DNA from 2 places in the Listeria immobilis genome. Region 1 is predicted to be linked to the other one. Evidence: predicted binding sites of a transcription regulator. Region 1 holds the regulator's gene; the other holds the start of a gene.
What was found. Region 1 encodes NrdR, which represses ribonucleotide reductase genes. Its sites were predicted from a motif close to AACACNATATATNGTGTT; they were not measured.
Positions count from the first base shown of each region.

Region 2: a site for NrdR is predicted at 3,697-3,714, ahead of nrdD (anaerobic ribonucleoside-triphosphate reductase). Genes of this name have one in related genera too.

Region 1 is NZ_JAASUA010000001.1:421,848-429,384, forward strand. Features, by position in the region: gene thrS (threonine--tRNA ligase) at 1-988, opposite strand, end outside; T-box leader at 1,057-1,287, opposite strand; gene dnaI (primosomal protein DnaI) at 1,339-2,262, opposite strand; gene HCJ45_RS02235 (replication initiation and membrane attachment family protein) at 2,272-3,648, opposite strand; gene nrdR (transcriptional regulator NrdR) at 3,656-4,120, opposite strand; gene coaE (dephospho-CoA kinase) at 4,199-4,801, opposite strand; gene mutM (DNA-formamidopyrimidine glycosylase) at 4,817-5,638, opposite strand; gene polA (DNA polymerase I) at 5,662-7,537, opposite strand, start outside.
Region 2 is NZ_JAASUA010000011.1:65,014-72,550, reverse strand. Features, by position in the region: gene HCJ45_RS12635 (methionine ABC transporter permease) at 1-44, shown strand, start outside; gene HCJ45_RS12630 (carbon-nitrogen family hydrolase) at 141-920, shown strand; gene nrdG (anaerobic ribonucleoside-triphosphate reductase activating protein) at 990-1,541, opposite strand; gene nrdD (anaerobic ribonucleoside-triphosphate reductase) at 1,534-3,684, opposite strand; gene HCJ45_RS12615 (ABC transporter ATP-binding protein) at 3,975-5,075, shown strand; gene HCJ45_RS12610 (Gfo/Idh/MocA family protein) at 5,119-6,090, opposite strand; gene HCJ45_RS12605 (HAD family hydrolase) at 6,224-7,042, shown strand; gene HCJ45_RS12600 (ComEC/Rec2 family competence protein) at 7,061-7,537, shown strand, end outside.

The DNA.
Region 1 (7,537 bases):
GTAAAACAAGTTCTTCATTATCCATTTTCATAGTTGGGAACATATCTTCATGATAATGATCCCAGTGTCCGCTAGTTTTGTATAGTTCGACATTGGCCATAATTGGAGTATAAACATGATTGTAACCAAGACGTTCTTCTTTATCCACAATATATCGTTCAATAACACGACGAATAGTTGCACCTTTTGGTAACCAAAGTGGTAAACCTTGACCAACTTCAATGCTATTAGTAAATAATTCTAGCTCCTTACCCAGTTTACGATGATCACGTTCTTTGGCTTCTTTTTGCATCTGGATAAATTCTTTTAAGCCATTTTTATCAAAGAATGCTGTTCCGTAAATACGTTGTAACATTTTATTATTACTATCTCCACGCCAGTATGCCCCAGCCACGCTTAATAGTTTAAATACTTGGATTTTACCAGTGGAAGGAACATGAACCCCACGACAAAGGTCAAAAAACTCTCCTTGTGTATAAATAGTCACTGTTTCATCTTCCGGTATTGCTTCAATAAGTTCTAATTTATATTCATCACCAATTGCTTTAAAACGTTTGATTGCTTCTTCACGAGAAACCACTTCACGTTCAATTGGCACATTTTCTCGAACAATTTTTTGCATTTCTTTTTCAATTTCTGCTAAAGATTCATCGCTTATCACTGCTTCTGTATCAATATCATAGTAAAAACCAGTATCAATTGCTGGGCCTACACCAAATTTCACATCTGGATAAAGTCGTTTAAGCGCCTGTGCCATTAAATGAGCTGTACTATGGCGCAATATACCAAGCGCATCCTCGTGATCTGGTGTTACGATTTCAATTGCTCCATCTTCGTGAATTGGAGTTACTAAATCAAGTAATTCTCCGTTTAATTTACCTGCGAGTGCTTTCTTTTTTAACCCTGGACTAATGGAAGCGGCAATATCGGCTGTAGATACGCCAGGCTCAAATTCTTTTACTGCACCATCTGGAAATGTGATTTTCATAATAATCTCTCCTTTTCTTTTTAAAATATGGTTAGGAGGGCAAAATAAAAAACCCATCCCTCCTGTTGTCAAGGGACGAGTTTATGCTCGTGGTTCCACCCAAGATTCAGAAATAACCAGCAATAGCTATTTCACTCTTGTCGCTTATAACGGAGCGATCCGTCTATTATTACTAGTAAAAAACGTTCCTAATAGAAGTTCCAAGGTGGTCCAAATTTAAGTTCGAATAGAAGGTTTCCAGCTAGCCCTTCCTCTCTAGAATTTTCCGTTAAATTGGTTGTCCTTTTCATCACTTTGTTTTATATTACTACAAATTATAATCCTGATTACGCTAATTTGCAAGTGCTTTTTTAGAAACGGCGATTTTTTCCTTCTAGCTGTACTTCTTTGGATAAATAGCGCACACGTTCCATAATTCGACGTGCTTTAAGTTTTTCTTCGTTTCCATTTTGGGCGAACATTAAATGATTTTCTAATTGATCCATATTGTAATTGGATGAGAAAAAAGTTGGTAATTCTTCTTGCATTCGGAACTGTAAAATTGCCCCAAGAACTTCATCACGAGTCCATGCAGTCATTGATTCTGCACCAATATCATCCAGCATTAGCACTTCTGTTTCTTTAGCGAATTGAATTTTTTCACCCACTGTATTATCAGAAATTGACTGCTTCACTTCTCGCATAAATTCAGGAAGATATACTAAAGTTGTTGAAACTCCTTTAAGCGCAAGTTCTTTAGCAATTGCCCCCAATAAGTAAGATTTTCCAGTTCCAAAGCTCCCGTGAATATAAAGCGCTTTGACACGTTCTCCGTCTTTAGCAAGATAATCCTTTAAAAATTGATACGCCTCAACAAGTGCAAGTTGTCTAGATTCTTCATCCGTATAAAACTCACTTAAACTAGCATCTACTACTTGTTTTGGCATATAAAGAGAGCGAATACGTTTCTCCACAGCACGACGTTTATCTTCTTCTATTTTTTCCTTTGTTGGATAATAGCTGACAGTAATAAATTCTCCATTTAAAACCAATTTCGGCGCATAACCAGGCATTAAAGTGGCTTCTTGTTCCATAAATTTTTTGTGTTGAGTCATAAACTCATATAAATTAGATAAATTTTGATTAATCAATTGTTCGTCTATTTCTGCTTTATGGGCCTTGAAAAATTCTTGGATTGGCTGATAATGTAGTACTTGTTGCTTTAGCCCTTGATATTCTTTTTCAAAATCTCGTCCTTCAAAAAGCTGCCCTAATGTGCGTTCGATGTTATCCATGTCCTTCACCTACCTTTTATTTAGTCGTTCTTTAATTTCGCGAACTTGTTCTTCCAATGTTTGTTTTTCTTTATCTGTCATTTTGTTATCAGCTGGTGGGACGGATTCTTTATCAAACCAATCCGGTAAAATTTCTTTTCTAGTTGTTTTTTGGTAATTTCGATTGTAATTTGATTTTTTAGCTGTGGCTGGTTCTTCTTGTAGTCGTTTATATTTTTCATGCTCTTGCCAAGCTAAATCCATAGCTTCTTTAGCGGTTTTAACATTTTTTCGTTTCCAGTGTGCAGCGATTGTCATCATGTAGTTTTTGGCCAATTTCCGGTCAAGTCGAAGCATGACATATTCGATTAAGACATTCATAACTGGAACAGGTAAATTTTGTTGGTTCATTACTTCTTCAACTACACGTAAATCTGTTTCGGCTGGCACTGCCCCATCGGAAATATCGACAAGCAATTGAAATGGTGTGATACTTTCTAAATACACTTGAAGTGCTTCTTCGTCGTTTAGCACTTCCTTTTGTTCTTCTACATCCGGCATTTCTTGTTTCATTTGTAACTTTGGTGGGGTGCCATTTTCAATGGAATAACCTTCGCGAACAATTTTGCGTAAAAATACAATATCTATGTCCCCGTTAGCATCCAGCGCTCGGTACAAATAACTTGGCATGTCTTTCTCAGAAACTTGATAAATTCCGTGCAATTTCAAAATTGTTTGACGCACTTCTTTAGTTATTTTATCACGTGAAATCATACTTGGAGATAGCAAACTTATAAACAAATTGAAGTCAAAACTAGCATCATCAAATTCAATTTCTTTCGGTTCAGTTTTATCCATTAAGGTTTGGTTAGTTTTGTCGATAGTTGCTATAGTTCCACCTTTAAATGGCTCAAAAACATCTTGAAAAGATCTAGTGATTTCGCTATATGTAGTTGTTTCAATAGCTTCATCAGAGAAAAAACGACGCAACCGTTGAAACTGAGCATTACCTATTTTGCTATATAAATAAATATTTAGTAATCCGTCTGAAAAGAATTTTTCTGGAGATAAGGGCGGTAAGATTTCATAAATGTAAAAACGCGTGTCATTTTCCGTTTTTACATAACTTTTTAAAAGACCTAAGCCTTCGAGTTTTAGTCTTGCCTCAAATAGTGCCTTTAAACTAATATCGAGCATATTTAAAAGTTGGACGTGGGAATGCGCTTTCGACCAAAGTCTGTTTTCTTCTACTTCAGTAAACAGTGTTTGATATAAAGCTAAACATTCCGCCCCCATTAGCGGTTGATATAACATGGTGATTATTTTTCGGTCGGCACCGGTTAAAATACCACTTGCCTTCACTTGATAACTATCTACCGCTTGAAGTTCCATCCAAAATTCCGTCAATTTACACTCACCTATCTTTATTTTTTTCCATCAAATCTTTTAATTCTTCTACAAAAACACTAATATCTTTGAACTGACGATAAACCGAAGCAAATCGGACATAAGCAACCTCGTCCAAATTAGCCAATTTATTCATTACTTTTTCACCGATTAAATCAGAGGCAATTTCACTATCACCAATGTTTCTAAGTTCGCGCTCCACCTCATTAACAATTTCCTCGATTTGTTCTGCACTAACTGGCCGTTTTTCACATGCTCTAATTAAACCACGGCGAACTTTTTCACGAGCAAATTCTTCTCGTGCGCCATCTTTTTTTACAACTATTAAAGGACTTTCCTCTACCTTTTCAAATGTAGTAAAGCGAAATCCACATTTTTCACATTCACGTCGACGTCTGATAGAATTGCCATCATCTGCCGGTCTTGAGTCTACAACACGTGTTCCATTATATTTACAAGTAGGACATCTCACAAAAATTCACTCCTATCCCTAAAACATCTCTGTCTGTTTATTTGTATGCCTCATTATACCATGTGAAAGTAAGGGTGGCTATTTGTTCTTAATAATTTGATCAATAAAATCCGCAACTTGTTTCTCTGTTTTTTCGAGCGTTTCATCGTTATTAATTACTAGGTCCGCTTTTTTGGCTTTTTCATCAATCCCGATTTGGCTATTTATTCGTTCTAAAGCCGCCTCCTCGGTCAAATGATTTCGCCTCATTAAGCGTTTTAATTCAGTTTCAGGTGTAACCCAAACGACAACAATTTGATCAACAAGTGATTCTAAATGACTTTCAAATAAAAGTGGAATATCAAAAAATACTACTTGTTCACCGGCTGCAAAATAGCGTTTTCGCTCCGCTAACATATATTCTTTCACGCGAGGATGGGTGATTGCATTTAATTTTTCTCGTTTTTCTTTGTTTTTGAAAATAATATTTGCTAGCTTGGGCCGATTTAATGTGCCATCTTCCAGCAATATATCCGCACCAAAGTAATTAATAATTTCCTTAAGCCCTGCTGTTCCTGGCTCAACTACTTTCCTTGCCGCAATATCTGCATCTATGACAGGAATTCCAGCCTTCTGAATCATTTTGCTTACAGTAGATTTTCCTGTTGCCACGCTTCCTGTTAAACCAATCGTTTTTCCCATGATTCGTCCCACTCTCTACTTTTGACAATTTGGACAAAAATGTGTTCCTCGCCCATTTAGCTTTATTTTTTCAATTGGAGTTCCGCAAATCACACATGGCTCCTCCGTTTTCCCGTATACTTTCAGCTTATCTTGATACTGTCCTAATTTCCCCTCCGAATTCACATACGTTCTCACAGTCGAACCGCCAAGTGCTACAGCTTCTTTCATTATACTTTTGGTTGCTTCAAAGATACGCTTGATTTCTTTATTAGAAAGTGAGTTAGCTGGTCTTTCAGGGCGAATTTTTGCTTCAAAACAAATCTCATCCGCATATATATTACCAATTCCTGCGACTAATTTTTGGTCTAATAAAGCTGTTTTGATTGCACGACTAGTTTTTTTCACCCCAGCTGCAAAATCGGTTAACGTAAACGCTGGTGTAAGAGGTTCAGGTCCCAACTTTTTAATGGAATTTGTTTCACTTTCACCGTATTTATTCGTAACTTCCATCGTCCCAAATTTTCGCACATCTAAAAAGCGCAGTTCTGTATGATCCTCAAAATGGAAAATAATATGCGTATGCTTACTTACCTCTTCATTTTCATCCATTAATCTAAACTTGCCTTCCATCCGCAAATGGGACAAAATGGTGCAATTCGTTAAATCAAAAAGTAAAAATTTTCCGCGACGACGTACTCCTTCGATTTCTTGCCCAACAAGCATATGCACAAACTCATCTGGTGGCATATTTTTTATCATTTTGGGAACATGAACAATCACTTGATCAATTTTTTTACCAGGAACGAGCGCTTGTAAAGTGGTGCGGACATTTTCTACTTCCGGCATTTCTGGCATATTTAAACTCCCCGTTTCTCTATTTATTTTGCATCATACCAAGTATCTCCAAAAGCGCTATCGACCTTAAGTGGTACAGATAGTTCTACAGCATTTTCCATAACATCTGGTACAATTTCTTCTAATTTAGCAATTTCTGCTTCTGGTGCTTCAAAAATAAGTTCATCGTGTACTTGAAGTAATAACTTAGCTTCTAATTTTTCGGATTTTAGGCGGTCGCTCATTAGAATCATCGCTTTTTTGATAATATCCGCAGCACTTCCTTGGATAGGTGTATTCATCGCAGTTCTTTCTGCAAATCCGCGAACATTAAAATTACGACTGACAATCTCTGGAATATAACGACGTCTATGCAAAATAGTTTCTACATAACCTTTTTCTTTTGCAAAACGTACAATATCTTGCATATATTCTTTTACTGCTGGATAGCTGACAAAGTAACGATCAATAAAATCTTTCGCTTCTTTTCTTGTAATGCCAAGGTTTTGCGAAAGTCCGTAATCACTTATACCATAAACGATACCAAAATTAACCGCTTTTGCTTGACGGCGCATGAGTGAATCCACTGCTTCTTTTTCAACATGGAAAACATCCATTGCAGTTTTTGTATGAATATCATAATCATGTTTAAATGCATAAATCAGATTTTCATCTTCAGAAATATGAGCTAAAACACGCAATTCCACTTGTGAATAATCTGCTGAAAATATTTTCCAGCCAGGTTTGCTTGGAACAAAAACTTGTCTAATTTTGCGCCCTTCTTCTAATCGAATAGGAATATTTTGCAAATTCGGATCAACGGAGCTAAGTCGCCCTGTTTGAGTTAATGTTTGATTAAAACGTGTATGCACTTTATGTGATGTTTTATCTGTTACTTTTAGAAGGCCTTCAATATAAGTGGATTGGATTTTCCCAAGTTGGCGATATAACAAGATTTCATCAATAATGGCATGTTTACCTGATAAACTTTCCAAAACATCTGCGGCCGTAGAATAACCCGTTTTTGTTTTCTTTACAGCCGGAAGTCCTAACTTTTCAAATAAAATCACTCCTAATTGTTTAGGCGAATTAATATTAAAATCTTCTCCCGCATGCGAATGAATGGACTCTTCCAGTGTTTTTAGTCGACCAGCTAATTCTACTTTCATATCTTCCAGTCGTTTAGTATCAACACTTACACCTTGCATTTCCATTTGAGCAAGGACAAAAGTTAACGGTAATTCTAAATCTGCCATTAAAGCTAATTGTTCGTTTTTTTCTAATTCGTCCATAAGACCATTTTCCAAAACAGCGATTGCGATAGCTTTTCTTGCAAGATGTGGTGCGACAATACTTTCTTCTGGGATGCTTCGTTTCGCTCCTTTTCCATATACCGTTTCATCCGTTTCCACTTCTGTATAATTATGACGAGCAGCAACACTCATAAAATCATCTATCGAGTCGGATGGATTCAATAGATAGGAGGCTAACATAATGTCGAATGTGATACCAGACACTACATATCCTAATCGCCGCATTGCAACCATTGTTTTTTTCGCATCGTAGACTACTTTTGTATCATTGCTTTCAATCCATTCTTTAAATGCTGGGCTATTTTCTGCTGTTTCTTTTGTGAAAAAATAGGTTCCTTTGTTTGAATGAATTGTAATCCCGATAAAGTTTGCTGTATGATAATTCTCATTTTCTAATTCAATATATAATGCTGTTTTCCCACCAAAATGTTTTTGCGTTAACGCTGAAACTACTTCAAACTTGAGTTCTTTTAATGGTTTTGCTTCTTCTTTCGTTTCGCCCTCCAAGTTTTTTAATAATGTTGTAAACTGCATTTCTTTCAAAAGCGGAATTACTTTTTCTGTTTGATATCCATCATATTTAGTACTTTCAACGGTACATTCTATT
Region 2 (7,537 bases), on a different contig from region 1:
AATCGTTTGGTAATTTCTTAGCTAGACGTTTAAAAAAGGATTAAATCCATACCTAGAGCTTGGTGAAGGTGGTCGAAAATAGACCAATCACCAAGCTTATGTTATTTTTAAAAGAAAAGGGAAAAAAGGGAGCGAAGAACATGTGGAAGTTGGCATTATGTCAAACGGATGTAACGTTTAAGTATCCAGATGCAAACTATGCACGGATAGAAAAAGCGATTGTGGAAGCTGCAAAAAAGGGAGCTGATATCGCTGTTTTACCAGAGATGTGGAACACAGGGTATGCTTTAAATGAATTAGGGGGCATTGCTGATTTAAACGGAGATCGTACGAAAGAATTTTTGTCTAATCTATCCGAAAAACATCAAATCGCCATTATCGGCGGCTCCGTTGCCATCTCAGAAGGAAGTAAATTTTCCAATACTATGTATGCGTTTGATAAATACGGTGACCTGCTTTCTTCCTATAAGAAAGTTCATTTATTTCAACTTATGAACGAACATTTATATTTAGAGGCTGGGAATGACACAAACTTATTTAGATTAAATGGGGTATCTTGCGCTGGTTTTATATGTTACGATATTCGTTTTCCAGAATGGATTCGCAAACATACTTCTGAAGGCTCTGAGGTTTTATTTATTTCTGCCCAGTGGCCTGTCGAACGAATTACTCAATGGGAACAGCTTTTAATCGCCCGCGCAATTGAAAATCAAGCCTTTGTAGTTGCGGTAAATCGAGTTGGAGAAGATCCTAACAATCACTTCAATGGTCATTCGCTCGTTATTGACCCTCTTGGAAATATTGTTGCGCATGGCGATGAAGACGAAGGTAATATTTATGCCGAAATTGATTTAAATTTAGTTGGAGAAACAAGAGGAACTATTCCTATTTTCACAGACAGACGCCCTGAGTTATATTAAACGATAAATAAGCAGAAATCATTGTATACAGTCATTTTAAAATGGTGTATATCTGATTTCTGCTTATTTTTATAGCTGATAAAGCACTACTTCATTTTGATTAAGTGATTTTTGTACATCAATAATTCGTTGATTGCTAGAACCTCGGAAAGCTAAATTTGGATCGAATAATTTTTGTTCGAATCGTCCGTCGACAAGCACATCTATTAACGAAAGCAACTCTAGTTTATCAGGCGTTTCTTGCATCATTTCATCCCAAGTATAACCTGTCCATGACCAGATATCTTTCGTTTCGCCATAGGTCTCACGGATTCGCTTCACAACAGATAAGCAAGTGGCCGTATTTAAAAATGGTTCCCCACCAAGAAGCGTCAATCCTTGAACACTCTCATGCCCAATATCTTTTAAAATAACATCTTCCAATTCTTTTGTATAAGGCTTACCATACTTAAATGATTGCGCAGCTTTATTGTAGCAACCTTCGCAGTGAAAAGGACATCCAGATACGTACAAACTGCACCGTACGCCCTCCCCATCAACAAAATTGAATGCTTTATAGTCAGCTATATACCCTCTGGATAATTCAGTCGACTTCCATTCACACGGTTTTGGATTATTCACCTAAATTCTCCATATGTTTTACACGATTACTAATTTCCACATGACGTCCATGTACCATTGGGCGTTTCATCGGGTTTCCTAAATAGCCACATGTGCGTTTTACAACATCCGCTTTTTCAGGATCCGTATTGCCGCAACTTGGACATTTAAAACCTTCTTCTGTTGGTACAAATTCTCCTTCAAAGTCACATTCATAGCATTTATCAATTGGCGTATTAGTACCAAGGTAAGCTACGCGATCATAAGAATAATCCCACACTGCTTCAAGCGCTTTCGTATTATGAACCATTTTTGGATACTCACAGTAATGAATAAATCCGCCTGAACAATATTCTGGGTAGTCTTTTTCAAAATCAATTTTTTCAAATGGTGTAATTTTTTTGCGTACATCATAGTGGAATGAATTTTGGTAGTAGTCTTTATCTGTGATGTCTTTAATTACGCCGTATTTTTCTTTATCTAAGCGATTGAAACGATCTGTTAAACTTTCACTCGGGGTAGAATAGACACTAAACCAATAGCCATATTCATCTTTCCAGTTATCTGCATAAGCTTTTAACTCTTTAAGAATATCTAGTGTAAAATCTTTTGCAGCTGTATCGCCTTCCCATTCGCCACCATAAAACACAGTTGCCGCTTCATACAATCCGATATAGCCAATAGAAATTGTCGAGCGCTCTTTATTGAAAAGTTGATCAACATTTTCCCCATCTTGCAGTCGTTTACCGAAAGCACCATACTTATATAAAATTGGCGCATTTTCTGGACGAGCTTGACGTACACGGTTTAAACGGAAAAGAAGTGCATCTTTGACTGTTTTCATCCGTTCATGGAAAATTTCCCAGAAACGCTCTTTATCTCCACCACTTTGGATAGCAATACGTGGAATGTTTAGCGTTACAACACCAAGATTATTTCTACCAGCATTTACATGTTCCCCGTTCTCGTTAGTCCACGCAGGTAGGAATGAACGACAACCCATTGGCACTTTAAAATCACCGGTTAAACGAACGAGCGAATCATAATTGAGTACATCCGGATACATCCGCTTAGAAGAGCATTCTAGCGCTAATTGTTTAATATCATAATTAGGGTCAGCAGCATTTAAATTAGTTCCACGTCGAATCGAAAATACTAATTTAGGGAAAATAGCTGTATGTTTATCTTTCCCAACACCACCAATTCGAACTTTTAGGATTGCTTTTTGAATTTCTCGTGCAAACCAATCTTTACCAAGCCCAAACCCTAAAGTCACAAATGGCGTTTGACCATTACTTGTGTATAATGTATTAATTTCATATTCCAAACTTTGCATTGCATCATAAATATCTTTACGCGTTTTTTCTTCTGCATATCCTTCTTGTTTTTCCGGAACTACCCATTCTACTGCGTCTTTCTTATGCTTTTCAAAATTCAAACGGGCATAAACAGATAATACTTCATCAATTCTATCTACAGAACAACCACCATACTGCGAACTAGCTACATTTGCGATGATTTGTGCAATTTGTGCTGTCGCTGTTTGGATGGATTTCGGACTTTCTACATTAGCATTTCCAATTGTAAAACCTTTTGATAGCATACCTTCAATATCAATTAAGCAACAATTTGTCATTGCATGATACGGGCTATAATCTAAATCATGAAAATGAATTTCTCCCTTTAAATGGGCATTGGATACGTGTTTTGGCAGCATATATTTTAATGCATAACTTTTGGCTACGGCTCCTGCTGTCAAATCTCGTTGGGTGTTAAATACAGTTGCATCTTTGTTGGCATTTTCATTGACGACTGTTTTGTCTTTTTGTAGTAATTTTTCTACACTTTTGTGCATGTCTGTGATGTTCTCGCGCTCATGATCGCGGTCGTGACGATATTCTATGTAAGCCCTCGCAACATCTGGATACGTTGATTTCATTAAAGTATTTTCAACGCTATTCTGGATTTCATCAATGGTCATATCTGCCTTGTTAGGTAATTCACTTACAACCTCAAGCAAAACCTCTTCTAAAAAAGTTTCATCTTCTAAATTAATTGCCTTCATAGATGCTTCTATCGCATTACGAATTTTAATTAAGTCAAAACTTGCTTTACGGCCATCCCTTTTTATTACCATTTGTTCATTAAGTTGTTCCACGTACATGATAATCCCTCACTAACTATATATTGTGCCTGCTTTAATAATATAACACAAGATGAAGTTTTTTTATAATGATATCTGAGGTTTTTTTGTAATTGGGACTAAAGAATTAAATAACATGAAATTTTCTTCACATAAAAGGTCTTTTGTCACTTTACATCGTTTTCGTTTTTTGGTAATTAAGCAAGTTGCCCAATGGATGAAAATTTTCTTTGTGCAGGTTGCCATAGTTTTTGTAAAGCGTTTTCATATACAATAGACACAAGTTAAAAAATAGAAAGAGGCGAAGTTAGTTGGCACAATTATCACTAGAACATATTTATAAAATATATGATAACAAAGTAACAGCAGTATCTGATTTTAATTTAGAAATCGACGACAAAGAGTTTATCGTTTTCGTTGGTCCATCTGGTTGTGGTAAATCTACTACTTTACGTATGATTGCTGGACTAGAAGAAATTTCTAAAGGGGAATTATCCATTGATGGCAAAGTAATGAATAACGTTGCACCAAAAGACCGCGACATCGCAATGGTATTCCAAAACTATGCACTTTACCCACATATGACTGTATATGATAACATGGCTTTCGGCTTAAAATTACGTAAAATGCCAAAAGATGCTATTAAAGAACGTGTTGAACATGCAGCAAACATTCTTGGTCTAACAGAGTACTTAAAACGTAAACCAAGCGCACTTTCCGGTGGTCAACGTCAACGTGTTGCTTTAGGACGTGCAATCGTTCGTGATGCCAAAGTATTCTTAATGGATGAACCACTTTCCAACTTGGATGCAAAACTACGTGTCCAAATGCGTGCGGAAATTACAAAACTACACCAACAATTAGATACTACAATGATTTACGTTACCCATGACCAAACAGAAGCTATGACAATGGCTACTCGTATCGTTATTATGAAAGATGGTGTTATCCAACAAGTTGGTTCACCAAAACAAGTGTATGATCATCCAGTAAATATGTTCGTAGCCGGCTTTATTGGTAGTCCCGCAATGAACTTCTTCAAAGGTCGTTTAGAAGGTACCCACTTTATCGGTGATGATTTCACTATCGCTGTACCAGAAGGCAAACTAAAACTTCTTAAAGATAGAGGATTCGACGGTAAAGAAATCGTTTTCGGTATTCGTCCTGAAGACATCCATGATGAACCAATTGTGATTGAAGCAAACCCAGGTTATACTTTCAAAGCAACTACTATTGTAGCTGAATTAACTGGTGCTGAATTTATGCTTCATAGCCGTGTTGGTACACATGAATTTGTTGCTCGTGTTGATGCTCGCTCTGAACACCAACCAAATGAAGTACTTACACTTGCATTTGAAATGTCTAAATCTCACTTCTTTGATCCAGTAACAGAAGATAATTTGACAGACTAAAATACTAATGAAAAGCCAGCCGAATTTTAACGGCTGGCTTTTCTTATTTTTCAAACGGAAACTTAATACCCCATTGTGTTCTAACATCCGTCATAATCGCAATAACATCATTCGTTAACTCGGATGTTGGATTTTCTCCTGTAGAGATACTTTCTTCCATTGCTGTAATTTCGTATTCTAACGCTTTATCCGTATCACCAGCAACAATTTCTTCTACTTTTCCTGTAGTCGTGTTAGTCACAGTTGCTCGGCTTGCACGCGGGTATTCGTCGACAGTAATAAACCCTTCTTCACAAGCAACAATTCCACGTTTTGGCACTTTTGCTCGGAAAGATAGCGACACGACTGCAAGCTCTTCTTCCTTATTCTTAAGCAAAATGCCAGATTGCTCATCCACACCCGTTTCGAATTTTTTCATCGTTGTTAATATCTCATTTGGAGCTTCCGTTAAGAAATAGCGCGCAAAGCTTAACGCGTATGTACCAATATCAAGCAGCGCTCCACCCGCTAAATCCATATTGTAAAAACGGTTGCTTGGGTCTTTTTCTTTTGCGCTTCCGAATGCAACTTGGATAAGTTTTAATTTGCCAATTTCGCCCGAATTAACCACTTCTCGTAATTTTTTATAAAGTGGCATGTGGAAAATCGTCATCGCTTCTTTGACAATTAAGCCTTTTTCTTTTGCAAGCGCACTTATTTCATCCAATTCGGCACTGCTCACTGTAATTGCTTTTTCCGCTAGCACATGCTTACCATTTTGCAAGCTTTTCATAATATATTCATAGTGATTGGAGTGCGGCGTTGCAATATAAACCACATCTATCACTGGGTCAGCAAGCATTTTATCAAAGTCATCATATACATTTTTAATATCATATTGTTCGGCAAATGCTTGGCCCTTCTCCAAATTTCTAGCCCCTACTGCATAAATTTCACGGTCTAAGCCTTTCATTCCCTCGGCAAATTGGTGCGCAATCGAACCCGGACCAAGAATTGCCCAATTAAGTTTATTCATTATAAAACCCCTTACACTTATATTTTCAAACAAATTTAATGTTAAAAATTATGTATAATTCTATTGTATCATAATAACTATTCCCGTTCGTACATGGTATACTTAAGTTATTAACTAAAAAGGATGATTATATTTGACTAAAAAATATTTAATTTGTTCTGATATTGATGGTACCTTATTACGCTCGGATCAAACCGTATCAGAAAAAACACGTGATTTAATTCAAACTTTAGAAAATGACGGTCATATTTTTTCCATTTCCACTGGCCGGATGTATCGTTCCGCACGTGAAGTTGGCTTACAAGTGAGCAATTCCGGTCACGTTATTGCTTCTAATGGTTCCTATGCCGCGATTCGAGATGAACCGCTTCTTAAAACAACTTTAGAAGAAAAAGCCATTCGTGATACCTATCATATTATGCGTGATTTTGATTTACCATTATTTTTCTTTTCTACCAATACATTATTTTATACAAAGGAGCCACCTGCTTTTTTCCAAAGTCTTGCTGACAAAAGTCGACTAGATACTGGTCATGATCGTTTTTCACTGGTTTCAATTAATGATTCCGGAGCCTTTGATGAAAATTTACATCACTTTTTAAATGCTATTGTTGTTGCCGAAGAAGATGCCTCTCGCTTAACTGCTGTTCGAACTGCCTTGAACGGAGCAACTGGGATTCGCGTTCTTTCTTCTCATCATAATAATTTAGAAATCTTACCTGCTAATTCTGATAAGAGAACGGCTGTTGAAGCACTCGGAAAACATTACAACATTCCACGTGAAAGAATCATCACTTTTGGAGACGGAGAAAACGACATCGGTATGCTAGAATATGCCGGTATCGGAGTTGCAATGGAAAACGCAAGCGACAACGTTAAAGCCGCAGCAAACAACATTACAGACACCAACGAAGCAGATGGGGTTTATAAGTTTTTAAAAGAATTTATTTAAAAGAATAGAGGGATATGGATGAAAAAAGGAATTGTTAACATTTTGCTTGTTTTTGCTTTAGTGACTGGAATATCTATTCCTAGCTCCATGCAAGCAGAGGCTGCCGCACCAAGTATTAAAGTGCACTTCATCGATGTAGGTCAAGGGGACGCTATTTATATTAAAGCTCCAAATGGTGAAGATATTTTAATCGATGCCGGAAACAAAGGTAAAGGGAAAACCGTTGTTAATTATCTAAAAAAATTAAAAGTAAAAGATATCGAAATCATGATTGCTTCTCACCCGGATGCAGATAATATTGGTGGGCTTCCAGAAGTAATGAATAGCATCAAAGTCAAAAGTCTTTATGCACCTAAATCCACTAATACTACTGCAGCATATAAAAATTTTGTCAATACTGCTAAAAAGAAAAGGTTAACCATCAAAAATGCCAAAGTTGGATTAAAGTTACCTGTAAAAGGTGTAACAGCACAATTTGTTGGTCCCGTTAAGTCC